DNA from 3 places in the Nonomuraea sp. NPDC059194 genome. Region 1 is predicted to be linked to each of the others. Evidence: predicted binding sites of a transcription regulator. Region 1 holds the regulator's gene; each other region holds the start of a gene.

Region 1 (4,308 bases):
CGGGCGTCTCGCCCGCGCACGCGCGCGAGGTGCTCACCGCCGAGGACCGCGAGGTCGAGCGGTTGATGCTGGAGCTGCGGCTGGTTTCCGGCTACCCGCTGGCCGAGGTGACGGGCGCGGCGCGCACGGCTGTGGCCAGGGCGCTGGCCGACGGGCTCCTGGAGGTCGAGCCGTTCAAGGCGGGGCGCATGGTCCTCACCCTGCGTGGCCGGCTGCTGGCCGACGCCCTGATCCGTGACCTGACCGTGTAGCGCGTCGGCGCGGCGGGCGTCGAGCTCACGCTGCACCCTGTCAGAGCCCGGTCGCCAGGACCAGCACGCCCTTGCCCGTCACGTGGCACGACGCCATGGCCTACTGCGCGTGGGCGGGCAGGCGGCTGCCCACTGAAGCCGGGGGCCACGCCCCGGCTCCGCCGCCGGCAACTGCGGATTCAGAACGGTCAGCTGACAAAGTTGATGTTGATCGGGTAGCGATATCTCTCGCCCCGGTTCGCGGCGATGGCCGCGATGATCTCGAAGGCCAGCGCCGCGATCCACAGGATGAACATCAGCAGGACGCCGATCAGCACGAACGCCAGCACGATGCAGACGATGTACCCGATGAACACGGTGATCTGGAAGTTGAGCGCCTGCGCCGCCTGATCGCGGACGTAGGGGGACTCGTCACGCTTGACCAAGTAGAGGATCAGCGGGCCGACGAAGCCGGAGAAGATGCCGAGCAGGTGGGCGAGCATCGCCATGCTGGTGTCGTCGCTGCCGGGCCTGGGGCCGTACATGCCCGGGATGTGGGGCGGGCGCTGGTAGCCGGGAGGGCCGTAGCCGGGCTGCGGGCCGTAACCCTGTGGCGGCGGATAACCCTGAGGAGGTCCGTAGGCAGGTGGCGGGCCATAGGCCGGGCCCGACGGCTGGCCGTAACCCCCTGAGGGCTGGCCATAGCCGCCCGACGGTGGACCGTAACCCCCTGAGGGGGGACCGTAACCGCCTGAGGGGCCGGGCTGTGGCTGCGGGTCCGGGCCCGGCAGGTCGGGACGCTCGACGCGAGCGGTGGCGTCGTCGTCGGGCGGTTGCGGGAGGTTGTCGCTCATCATGTCTCCGTCACGAAGTCGATCAGCTCTTCGACCCTGCCGAGCAGCGAAGGCTCGAGGTCGGCATAGGTGGAAACCGCGCCGAGGATCCTGCGCCACGCGTCGGCGGGTTCGAGCCCCCAGCCCAGCGCGGCGATCACCCCTTCCTTCCACGGTAGCCCGCGCGGCACCTGCGGCCAGGCGGGGATGCGCAGCACGGAAGGTTTGACCGCCTGCCAGATGTCGACGAAGGGATGCCCGACGACCAGCACGTGCGGCGAGGACACCTGGGCGGCGATGCGGCTCTCCTTCGAGCCGGGAACCAGGTGGTCGACCAGCACGCCGAGCTTGCGCTCCGGCCCAGGACCGAACTCGGCCACGATCGAGGGCAGGTCGTCCACGCCCTCCAGGTACTCCACCACGACGCCCTCGACGCGCAGGTCGTGGCCCCAGATCTTCTCCACGAGCGCCGCGTCGTGGACGCCCTCGACGTAGATGCGGCTCTCCCTGGCCACCCTGGCGCGCAGGCCCTCGACGGCGACCGAGCCCGAGGCGCTGCGCCGCGGGCCGGTGGCGGGGGAGGCGACCGGCCTGGTGAGCGTCACCGGCCGGCCGTCCAGCAGGAAGGCGGCGGGCGCCAGGGGGAACAGCCGCCGCTTACCGTTGCGATCTTCGAGCGTGACGGCCTCCTTGTCGCAGGCCACCACCGCGCCGCAGAAGCCGCTGTCGGCGTCCTCCACGACCAGGTCGCGTTCGGCGGGCACGATAGGGATCTTCCCCTTGCCCGGGCGCCGCCAGTTCCCCGCAAGCACGTCACGCTCGTACATGGGGGGACCGTAGCAAATCGATCCTCCTGCGCGCGTAGCTCCTGCGCACGAGGATCGCGATCGTCATGATGATCGCGAACAGGACGCCCGCTCCCGGTACGGTCACCAGCACGACGACGTTGCCGACGATCTCGCCGGTCGCCGCGCTGAGCTGGCGGCCGATGCCGAAACGCACGTCGGTGACGGCGTCCTCGTCGATGGTGCAGTAGACCTCGTATTCGCCTTTCTCGGGCACGTCGATCACCTCGACGAGCTCCCAGACGTCGACGGTCTGCGTGCCGGTCGGCTCCGACAGGTCACCGCCGGCGACCGCGCACGAGTAGTGCACGGGTTGCCGGCTCGCCAGGTAGAGCCCCGGCTCGACGGCAGGGTCGATCGGCATGGTGACGAGTTCGCCGGGCGCGAAGGCCTTGGCGGGAGCGACCTCTTTCAACGTGGAATGAAGGTCCGCGCTGAACCCGACGAATCCACTGACCGCCGTCAGTAACGCCACCAGCCAGACAACGGCGATCCACCAGGCGCGCGGCCTGATCTGCCTCTGCCCAGGAGGTGGAACGTACCCATGGAACTGCTGGTACGGCGGTGGAACGTCGGTCATGACCACTATTGTCAACCTACGGGTCGCGGCGACCTTGACCAGGTGTGTTATCGCACCTTGTGGGCGGGAGCCGTACACTTGGCACTCGGGAACACAGAGTGCTAGACCTGTCGTTTCCTCAACAGGCAGGGAGGTGAGCACGTGCTCGATGATCGGAAGCTTGCGGTGCTCCGCGCCATTGTCGAGGACTACGTGTCCACCAACGAACCGGTGGGCTCCAAGGCGCTGGCCGAGCGCCACAATCTGAACGTCTCCCCGGCCACGGTCAGGAACGACATGGCGGCGCTGGAGGAGCAGGGCTACATCGCCCAGCCCCACACCAGCGCCGGGCGGGTGCCGACGGACAAGGGCTACCGGCTCTTCGTCGACAAGCTCTCGCAGATCAAACCGCTGTCGGGCGCCGAGCGCAGGGCGATCGAGACGTTCCTCGCCGGCGCGGTCGACCTCGACGACGTGGTCACCCGCACGGTGAGGTTGCTGGCGCAGCTGACCAGGCAGGTCGCGGTGGTGCAGTACCCAGCGCTTTCGCAGTCGACGGTCCGTCACCTGGAGTTGGTGCCGCTGACCGACAGGCGGGTGATGTTCGTGCTGATCACGAACACCGGCCGGGTCGAGCAGCGCGTCATCGAGCTGCCTGAGACGATCGAGGAGTCGAGGGTCGCGCACCTGCGCGCGGTGCTCAACGCGTGCCTCGACGGTTGCGGGCTCAACCGGGTGCCCGAGCAGGTCTCCGATCTGCCCGAGCGGCTGCCCGTCGAAGACCGTCCGGCCGCGGCGACGATCCTGTCGGTGCTGCTGGAGACCCTCGTCGAGCGCCACGAGGAGAAGATCGTCTTCGCCGGGGCGGCCAACCTGGCGGGCGCCGACTTCACCACGGGCCTGCGCGACGTGCTCGAGGCGCTGGAGGAGCAGGTCGTGCTGATGCGCCTGCTCGGCGAGACCTCCGACATGCCGACCGCGCTCACCGTCAGGATCGGCTCGGAGAACCCCTACACAGGACTGCGTGGCACCTCCCTCGTCGCCACAGGGTACGGTTCGGGGGCCCGCCTCGGCGTGCTCGGTCCCACCCGGATGGACTACCCCGTGACGATGGGCGCTGTGCGCGCGGTGGCACGCTACGTCAGCCAGATCCTGGCTGCTTCATAAGAGGTCGATAAGTGGCAAACGACTACTACGGCACCCTCGGGGTACGCCGTGACGCCAGTCAGGACGAGATCAAGAAGGCCTATCGTCGCCTGGCCCGCGAGCTGCACCCCGACGTGAACCCCGATCCTGCGACCCAGGAGCGCTTCAAGGAGATCACTCAGGCCTACGAGGTCCTGTCCGATCCCAACAAGCGGCAGATGTACGACCTGGGCGCCGACCCGTTCGCGGGCGCGGGGGCCGGTGGCGCCGGAGCCGGCGGATTCGGCGCGGGCTTCCCCTTCAGCGACATCATGGACGCCTTCTTCGGCACGGCGGGCGGCAGCCGGGGCCCCCGCTCGCGCGCCAGGAGAGGGCGCAACGCCACGATCAGGGTCGAGCTCGACCTGCGCGAGGCGGCGTTCGGCACCACCAGGGAGCTCAACGTCGACACGGCCGTGCTGTGCGAGGTGTGCACGGGTTCGGGCGCCGCGCCCGGCACGCATCCCGACACCTGTGACATGTGCCAGGGGCGCGGTGAGATCTCCCAGGTCACCAGGTCCTTCCTGGGCCAGGTCATGACGTCGAGGCCGTGCCCGCAGTGCGGCGGCTTCGGCTCGATCATCAGGCACCCGTGCCAGGAGTGCTCGGGCGACGGCAGGGTCCGCACCCGCCGTACGATCAAGGTCCGTATCCCC
Region 2 (4,308 bases), on a different contig from region 1:
CCTCCTCGGGCTTGTCCACCACGAGGGCCTCGGTCGTGAGCAGCATGCCGGCGATGGACGCGGCGTTCTGCACGGCCGAGCGGGTCACCTTGACGGGGTCGATGACGCCATCGGCCACCAGGTCCACGTACTCGCCGGTCGCGGCGTTGAGGCCGTGGCCGGCGGGCAGCTCGGAGACCTTGTGGGTGACGACGTAGCCCTCGAGACCGGCGTTCTCGGCGATCCAGCGGGCCGGCTCGACCAGCGCGCGGCGGACGACGCCCACACCGGTCGCCTCGTCGCCGGACAGACCGAGGTCGTCCAGGTCCTTGGAGACATGGATCAGCGCGGAGCCACCGCCGGAGACGATGCCCTCCTCGATCGCGGCGCGGGTGGCGGAGATCGCGTCCTCGAGGCGGTGCTTCTTCTCCTTGAGCTCCACCTCGGTGGCCGCGCCGACGCGCAGCACGCAGACGCCGCCCGACAGCTTGGCGAGGCGCTCCTGGAGCTTCTCGCGGTCCCAGTCGGAGTCGGACTGCTCGATGGCGAGCTTGATCTCCTTGACGCGGTCCTCGATCGCCTGCGCGTCGCCGGCGCCGTCCACGATCGTGGTGGCGTCCTTGGTGACGACGACGCGGCGGGCGGTGCCGAGCACCTCGAGGCCGACCTGGTCGAGCTTGAGGCCGATCTCCTCGCTGACGACCTGGCCGTTGGTCAGGATCGCGATGTCCTGCAGCATGGCCTTGCGGCGGTCACCGAAGCCGGGGGCCTTGACGGCCACCGAGGTGAAGGTGCCGCGGATCTTGTTGGTCACCAGGACGGCCAGGGCCTCGCCCTCGACGTCCTCGGCGATGACCAGCAGCTGCCGCTTGGTCTGGGCGATCTTCTCCAGCAGCGGCAGGAAGTCGGCGATGGAGGCGATCTTGCCCTGGTGGATCAGGATGTACGGGTCCTCGAGGACCGACTCCATGCGCTCGGGGTCGGTGACCATGTAGGCCGACAGGTAGCCCTTGTCGAACTGCATGCCCTCGGTGAACTCGAGCTCCATGCCCATGGCGTTGGACTCTTCGACGGTGATGACACCGTCCTTGCCCACCTTGTCGAACGCCTCGGCGATCAGCTCGCCGATCTTGGCGTCCTGTGCGGAGATCGTCGCGACATTGGCGATCTCCTTCTTGTCCTCGACGGGGCGCGCGACGGCCAGCAGCTTGTCGCTGACGGCCTTGGCGGCCAGGTCGATGCCGCGCTTGAGCGACAGCGGGGAAGCGCCCGCCGCCACGTTGCGCAGGCCCTCGCGGACCATCGCCTGGGCCAGGACGGTCGCGGTGGTGGTGCCGTCACCCGCGACGTCGTTGGTCTTGGTCGCCACTTCCTTGGCGAGCTGGGCGCCGAGGTTCTCGTACGGCGCCTCGAGCTCGACCTCGCGGGCGATGGTGACACCGTCGTTGGTGATCGTCGGCGCACCGAACTTCTTGTCGATGACCACGTTGCGGCCGCGCGGGCCGAGGGTCACCTTCACTGCGTCCGCGAGGGCGTTGACGCCGCGCTCGAGCGCGCGCCGCGCGTCCTCTTCGAACTCCAGGATCTTCGGCATGGGAAAAGTCCTCTCAGCGTAGAAAGCCCCGGGCACTTGCGGGCCCGGGGCTTTCTCACGGCTTACTTCTCGATGATGGCGAGAACGTCACGGGCGGAGAGCACGAGGTACTCCTCGCCGCCGTACTTGACCTCGGTGCCGCCGTACTTGCTGTAGAGGACGATGTCGCCCTCGCTGACGTCGAGCGGAATCCGCTTGTCGCCGTCCTCGTCCCAGTTGCCGGGGCCCACCGCGAGGACCTTGCCCTCCTGCGGCTTCTCCTTGGCGGTGTCCGGGATGACCAGGCCGGAAGCGGTGGTCTGCTCGGCCTCAAGCGGCTGGACCACGATGCGGTCGCCGAGCGGCTTAACGGGAACCTTAGTGGCGGTCGTCACGATCGGACCTCCCCTTCAGATTTGAATGATCTAGAAGAGGCGACCAGCTGGGCCTGCCGTCGCGGGTGTCAGACCAACCTCGTCGCACGTTGGCACTCTCAAGGTGAGAGTGCCAAAACGAAACAGTATGCAAGCAGGCCTTGCCCGTCAACACGAACCGCGCTGCTCAGCTCAGAGCGGATACGTAGGAGCCCTCGGCGAGGTCCGCCAGCGCGCCGGGCCTGCCCGGCTCCCACCCCAGTTCTTCCTTGGTACGGCGGGCGCCCGCGCGCTGGCTGAGCGCGAGAGCCTCGGCGAACGGCCCGCCGAACACCTGGGCCGCCTCCTCGACCGGCCACGGCTCGGCGCCCTCCCGCACGCCCGCCACCTTCGACGCGGCCCTCGCGATCTCGGCCACGGACACGGCCTCCTCGGCGACCCCGTGGTAGACCGCCCCCGGCCGCCCCTTCTCGACTGCGGTCACGATGAGGTCGGCCAGGTCGTCCACGTGCACGAACGTCCACGTCGGAGTCTTGTCCTCGCCCACCACGTAGGCGCCGACCCCGCGCTCGGCCGCCTGCCCGACCAGGAGCGAGACGATGCCCGCGCCCCGCCCGTGGACCACGCCGGGCCTGACCACGATCCCGCCCCTGCCGAGCACGGCCTGCTCGACCTCCGGCCGGTCGCCGACGATCGCTACCGGGTTCACGGGGCTGTCCTCCTGGCCGTCCCGCGTCGGGCCGAGCACCCACACGCCGCTGACGTAGACGATCGGCTTGCCCAGCGCCTCGACGGACGCCAGGTCATGCGCCTTGTCACCGGTGAGGACCGCCGCGTGGACGATCGCGTCGATGTCGTCGGTGACGGCGGCCTTCAGCGAGCCGAGGTCGGCCAGGTCGCCCGTGCGGACGTCCTTGACGCCCTCGATCTCGCGCTGCTGCCGTACGAGGGCCGCCACCTCGTGGCCGCGCTCGACCAGCCGCTCCACGACCGCGCCGCCGATGTACCCCGTCGCGCCCAGCACCAGAACCTTCATCGTTACCACCTCAAAAGTTTCGATATCAAAATCTTGCGTGGACACTAACACGCGCCACTGAAGACTTCAATATCGAAGTGTTTGATATCATTCCCGTCATGGAATCAGACCAGCCCACCGACGTCGTCGCCCGCCTGGTCCGTGCCTCCCGGCTGCTCGAACGGGGCCTCAAGGAGCACTTCAGCGCGCACGGGCTGGAATCATGGGAGTTCGACGTGCTGGCCACGCTGCACAGGGCCGGCGGCAACTCCTGCATGAAGGACCTGTCCAGCGCGCTCCTGCTCAGCCCCGGCGCCGGAACCAACCGCATCGACCGGCTCGTCGCCAAGGGCCTGGTCACCCGCGATCCCGCCCCCGGCAACCGTCGCATGATCATCGTCACACTGACCGAGACGGGACGCCACCTGGTCACCGGCCTGTTCGACGGCCGCGACACCACCGAGCGCGCGCTGCTGTCGGGGCTCTCGCCCGACGAACAGTCCGCCCTCCGCGACCTCCTCGGCAAACTCCTCCTCTCCCTCGACGACACGGAACCCTGCACGGCAAGGGATGACCTGCTCGCCGGCTGACCGATGCTCAACGCCCTGCACTAACGTCGTATGGCGTGGACCACGACGCCTTCCTCGAACTCCTGACACCGCGCGGGCAGAAGGCCCTCGCCGAGGCGGTCGAGCTGGCGAAGGCCGATCCGGTCGTGGCCGCGACCAGGTTGCGCAAGACCTACGACGCCGCCCTCACCTCCGCCGCCCTCACGCAGGCCAGGCTGAGGGAGCGGGGCAGGGCGAAGTTCGGTGGCGACGCGGCGCTGATGTACTTCACGCCCCACGGCGTCGAGCAGGCGACCCGGCGGGAGGTCGCCGACCATCGCGCCCGCAGGCTCGCCCACCTCATCGGCCGCCCTTCCTCCTCGTCCGACGAAACCCTCGCTCTTCAGGCCTCGCCCCAAGAGACCCCCGGAGAGCCCCTCGGTCTTCGACCCCCACCCGATGAGGCCCCTTCGCCGGGCGGAGTCGCGGGCGGGTGGGCGGGTGCGCCCGGGTGTGCGGGGCTGCGGGTGGTCGACGTGTGCTGCGGCATCGGCGGCGATCTCATCGCGCTGGCTCGCGCGGGCTGCCTCGTGGACGCGGTCGACACCGACCCGCTGACCGTCGCGGTCGCGCTGGCCAACGCCGACGCGCTGGGGCTGTCCGACAGGGTCACAGTTCGTACGGCCGACGCCGCCACGGTCATCCCCGAGGACTACGACGTCCTGTTCGCCGATCCGGCCCGCCGTACCGCCAAAGGCAGGACCTTCGACCCGAACGCCTACTCCCCCGCCTGGCCCGTCGTCCTCGACCTGCTCGACC
Region 3 (4,308 bases), on a different contig from region 1:
GACTACAACGAGGTGGCCGAGCAGCTCGGCATCCCGCTCGGCACCGCCAAGTCGCGGATCCACCAGGCGCGCAAGTATGTTCAGGCCGCGCTGGGCGATACATATCGTCTCAGCTAGTGAGACGCCTGGCCGCGCCTGAGGCGCGGCCGGGTATGGTGATGTCCACAACTTCATATTGCTCATCCAGAGGGGTGGAGGGACCGGCCCTGCGAAGCCCCGGCAACCCTCCCGGACCTGAGCTCGTGAAGTGACGAGGCCGGCCGGGACAGGTGCCAATTCCGGTCTGTGGCCAAGGTGGTCGCAGACGAAGATGAGGGAAGGCCTCGCTTCATGTCGCTTGACTTCGGTCCTGCTCTCGCTCTGTCCTGCCGTGAGTGCGGCGCGCGCTACGACCTCGGCCCCAGCTTCGCGTGTCTGGAGTGTTTCGGGCCGCTCGAGGTGGCCTACTCCTTCGGGTCCGTGTCCCGCGCCGATATCGAGGCAGGACCCGCCAACATCTGGCGTTACCGCTCGCTGCTGCCCGTTCCGGTCGATGTGGCGAGCAAGCAGAACATGAACCCCGGCTGGACGAAGCTCGTCAAGGCCGACAACCTGGGCAAGGCGCTCGGCATTCGCGACCTGCACGTGAAGGACGACTCGGGCAACCCCACCCACTCCTTCAAGGACCGCGTGGTCGCCATCGCCGTCGAGGCGGCGCGCAACTTCGGCTTCCACACGCTGTCGTGCTCGTCCACCGGCAACCTGGCCGGCGCGGTGACCGCCGCCGCGGCCCGCGCGGGGCTCGAGGCCTGCGTGTTCATCCCCGCCGACCTGGAGCAGGCCAAGATCGCGATGGCGCGGGTCTTCGGCGGCAAGCTGGTCGGCATCCAGGGCACCTACGACGAGGTCAACCGCTTCTGCTCCGAGCTCATCGGCGACCCGCTCGGCGACAAGTGGGGCTTCGTCAACGTCAACCTGCGGCCCTACTACGCCGAGGGCTCCAAGACGCTGGCCTACGAGATCGCCGAGCAGCTCGGCTGGAGGCTGCCGGACCAGATCATCATCCCGGTGGCGTCGGGGTCGCAGCTCACCAAGATCGACAAGGGCTTCAAGGAGCTGGTCGCGCTCGGGCTGGTCGAGGACACCCCCTACAAGATCTTCGGCGCGCAGGCGCTCGGCTGCTCGCCGGTCTCCAGCGCCTTCAAGGCGGGCCACGACGTGGTCCAGCCGGTCAAGCCAAACACCATCGCCAAGTCGCTGGCCATCGGCAACCCGGCCGACGGGCCGTACGTGCTCGACATCGCACGCCGTACCGGCGGGGCGGTGGAGGACGTGACCGACGCCGAGGTGGTGTCGGCGATCAAGCTGCTGGCCTCCACGGAGGGCATCTTCGCCGAGACCGCCGGCGGGGTTACGGTGGGCGTGCTGAAGAAGCTCGTCGACACGGGGCAGCTCGACCCCTCGCTGACGACCGTGGTGCTCAACACCGGTGACGGGCTCAAGACGCTCGACGCGATCGCCGACGACGCCACGCCCTCGGCCGTGATCAAGCCGTCTCTCGACGCGTTCCGCGCGGCTGTCTGAAACGAAAGGGAGAAGTCATGAGCGTTTCGGTGCGGATTCCCACCATTCTGCGCACGTACACCGACGGCAACGCGGAGGTGAGCGGCGAGGGCGCTACGCTTCGCGAAGTGCTGCAGAAGCTCGACGCCGACCACCCGGGTATCGGTGCGAGAATTTTGGATGAATCGGGCAAGATTCGCCGTTTTGTCAACGTTTATGTCGGGGAAGAGGACGTCCGATTCGTGGGCGGACTCGACTGCGCCACTCCCGAGGGCGCGCAGATCTCCATCATCCCCGCCGTGGCCGGCGGCTGACCGCGCCGCCGCGGTCAAGGACCGCCTGGCCTTTTCGGCCTTCACGGACGCCCGCAAGGTTGCCTTGCGGGCGTTTTTATATCTTCTGCCCGTTTTATGGCTGTGGCGCCTCCGCGGTTCTTTCGCAAGAAGGTGGAATATTTGACTAACCTTTCCGTCACCCCATTCCAAGAACGAGTTTGTTGATTGACTCTGTTGTTCTACGGCATGCCACAGGTATGGTCGAGGGCGATCGTCCGGCTGATTTCCCCATAAGTCGTGCCGATCGCGGATCCCGCGAGTGAATGGGCGGGGTTCGGAGCCCAGTAAGAGGAGTCGGAAGTGGCGCAGGGCACCGTCAAGTGGTTCAACGCGGACAAGGGCTACGGCTTCATCGCGGTAGACGGTGGTAAGGATGTTTTCGTCCATTACTCAGCGATCATGATGGATGGCTATCGGGCGCTCGAGCAGGGCCAGCGGGTCGAGTTCGAGATAACCCAGGGCCAGAAGGGTCCCCAGGCGGAATCCGTCAGGACGGTCTGAACCATCAAGAACCGGCAGCCCGCACGGCAGCGCAGTCCGTGCGGACCTGTCATGTCCATTCCGTCGATTCGGCAGGCCTGATCCGCGTCAGTCGATCGGGCCTGCCTGGCCGTACCCTGGAACTCCAGGAGAGATGTTGGGTGCGGCGCTGGGCGGGGAACAGGTCTCCTTGACGGCCGACGTGCCAGGCTGACCTGCGGGGAAGTGCTGCTCGCTTGCACTCGACAGGGTAGAGTGCTAAACAGTTCGTTGGCACTCTCGTCATGAGAGTGCCAGACACTGGGATCGAGACGATGGGGTCCGCCGAATGGAGTCGGACCCATGCCGTCGCGGGCGTCGGCTCGGTCCGCTGCAAGCCACCCTGTATCTGGGAGGTCTAGCCTTATGGCAGCCAAGATGATCGCGTTTGACGAGGACGCCCGGCGCGGTCTCGAGCGCGGTATGAACCAGCTCGCCGACGCCGTCAAGGTGACCCTCGGCCCCAAGGGCCGTAACGTCGTGCTGGAGAAGAAGTGGGGCGCTCCCACGATCACCAACGATGGTGTGTCCATCGCCAAGGAGATCGAGCTCGAGGACCCGTGGGAGAAGATCGGCGCCGAGCTGGTCAAGGAAGTCGCCAAGAAGACGGACGACGTCGCGGGTGACGGCACCACCACCGCCACCGTGCTCGCCCAGGCGCTGGTTCGTGAGGGTCTGCGCAACGTTGCCGCCGGCGCCAACCCGATGTCCCTGAAGAAGGGCATCGAGGCCGCCGTCGAGCGCGTCAGCGAGGAGCTCTCCAAGCTCGCCAAGGACGTGGAGACCAAGGAGCAGATCGCCTCCACCGCCTCCATCTCCGCCGGTGACGTCGAGATCGGCAACCTCATCGCCGAGGCGATGGACAAGGTCGGCAAGGAAGGCGTCATCACCGTCGAGGAGAGCAACACCTTCGGCCTCGAGCTCGAGCTCACCGAGGGCATGCGCTTCGACAAGGGCTACGTCTCCGGTTACTTCGTGACCGACCCCGAGCGCATGGAGGCGGTCCTCGAGGACCCCTACATCCTCATCGTCAACTCGAAGATCTCCGCGAACAAGGACCTGCTGCCGCTGCTCGACAAGGTCGTGCAGTCCGGCAAGCCGCTGCTGATCATCGCCGAGGACATCGAGGGCGAGGCCCTGGCCACCCTGGTCGTCAACAAGATCCGCGGCCTGTTCCGCTCCGTGGCCGTCAAGGCCCCGGGCTTCGGTGACCGTCGCAAGGCCATGCTGGGCGACATCGCCACCCTGACCGGTGGCCAGGTCATCGCCGAGGAGGTCGGCCTCAAGCTCGAGTCCGCCACCCTCGACCTGCTGGGCCGCGCCCGCAAGATCGTGGTGACCAAGGACGAGACGACCATCGTCGACGGCGCCGGTGACGCCGAGCAGATCGCCGGCCGGGTCAACGAGATCCGCGCCGAGATCGACCGCACCGACTCCGACTACGACCGCGAGAAGCTCCAGGAGCGCCTGGCCAAGCTCGCCGGTGGCGTCGCCGTCATCAAGGCGGGCGCCGCGACCGAGGTCGAGCTGAAGGAGCGCAAGCACCGCATCGAGGACGCCGTTCGCAACGCGAAGGCGGCCGTCGAGGAGGGCATCGTCCCCGGCGGTGGCGTGGCGCTGCTGCAGGCCGGCACCAACTCGTTCGACAAGCTCGAGCTCAACGGCGACGAGGCGACCGGTGCGGCGATCGTCCGCAAGGCGCTGGAGGAGCCGCTGAAGCAGATCGCGATCAACGCCGGCCTCGAGGGCGGCGTCGTGGTCGAGCGCGTGCGCAACCTCACCCCTGGTGAGGGCCTCAACGCCGCGACCGGCGAGTACGTCAACATGTTCGAGGCGGGCATTCTCGACCCGGCCAAGGTGACGCGCTCGGCGCTGCAGAACGCCGCCTCCATCGCGGCGCTGTTCCTGACCA

The links. The regulator HrcA, encoded in region 1, represses chaperone genes, less so after heat shock. The targets are predictions, from matches to a motif close to TTGGCACTCTCNNNNNGAGAGTGCCAA.
Region 2: a site for HrcA is predicted at 2,037-2,063, ahead of groES (co-chaperone GroES). Genes of this name have one in related genera too.
Region 3: a site for HrcA is predicted at 2,628-2,654, ahead of groL (chaperonin GroEL). Genes of this name have one in related genera too.

Annotation. Positions count from the first base shown of each region.
Region 1 covers NZ_JBHZBH010000005.1:98,916-103,223, reverse strand. The annotation lists gene hemW (radical SAM family heme chaperone HemW) at 1-251, shown strand, start outside; partial or broken gene ACFXJ8_RS09490 (SUMF1/EgtB/PvdO family nonheme iron enzyme) at 323-385, shown strand; gene ACFXJ8_RS09485 (DUF4870 domain-containing protein) at 440-1,084, opposite strand; gene ACFXJ8_RS09480 (DUF3097 domain-containing protein) at 1,084-1,890, opposite strand; gene ACFXJ8_RS09475 (hypothetical protein) at 1,877-2,488, opposite strand; gene hrcA (heat-inducible transcriptional repressor HrcA) at 2,630-3,634, shown strand; gene dnaJ (molecular chaperone DnaJ) at 3,646-4,308, shown strand, end outside.
Region 2 covers NZ_JBHZBH010000001.1:404,704-409,011, forward strand. The annotation lists gene groL (chaperonin GroEL) at 1-1,573, opposite strand, end outside; gene groES (co-chaperone GroES) at 1,636-1,950, opposite strand; gene ACFXJ8_RS01895 (NAD-dependent epimerase/dehydratase family protein) at 2,114-2,962, opposite strand; gene ACFXJ8_RS01900 (MarR family winged helix-turn-helix transcriptional regulator) at 3,061-3,531, shown strand; gene ACFXJ8_RS01905 (SAM-dependent methyltransferase) at 3,567-4,308, shown strand, end outside.
Region 3 covers NZ_JBHZBH010000015.1:32,046-36,353, forward strand. The annotation lists gene ACFXJ8_RS19690 (RNA polymerase sigma factor) at 1-117, shown strand, start outside; SAM riboswitch class I at 177-317, shown strand; gene thrC (threonine synthase) at 331-1,563, shown strand; gene ACFXJ8_RS19700 (MoaD/ThiS family protein) at 1,581-1,856, shown strand; gene ACFXJ8_RS19705 (cold-shock protein) at 2,178-2,378, shown strand; gene groL (chaperonin GroEL) at 2,763-4,308, shown strand, end outside.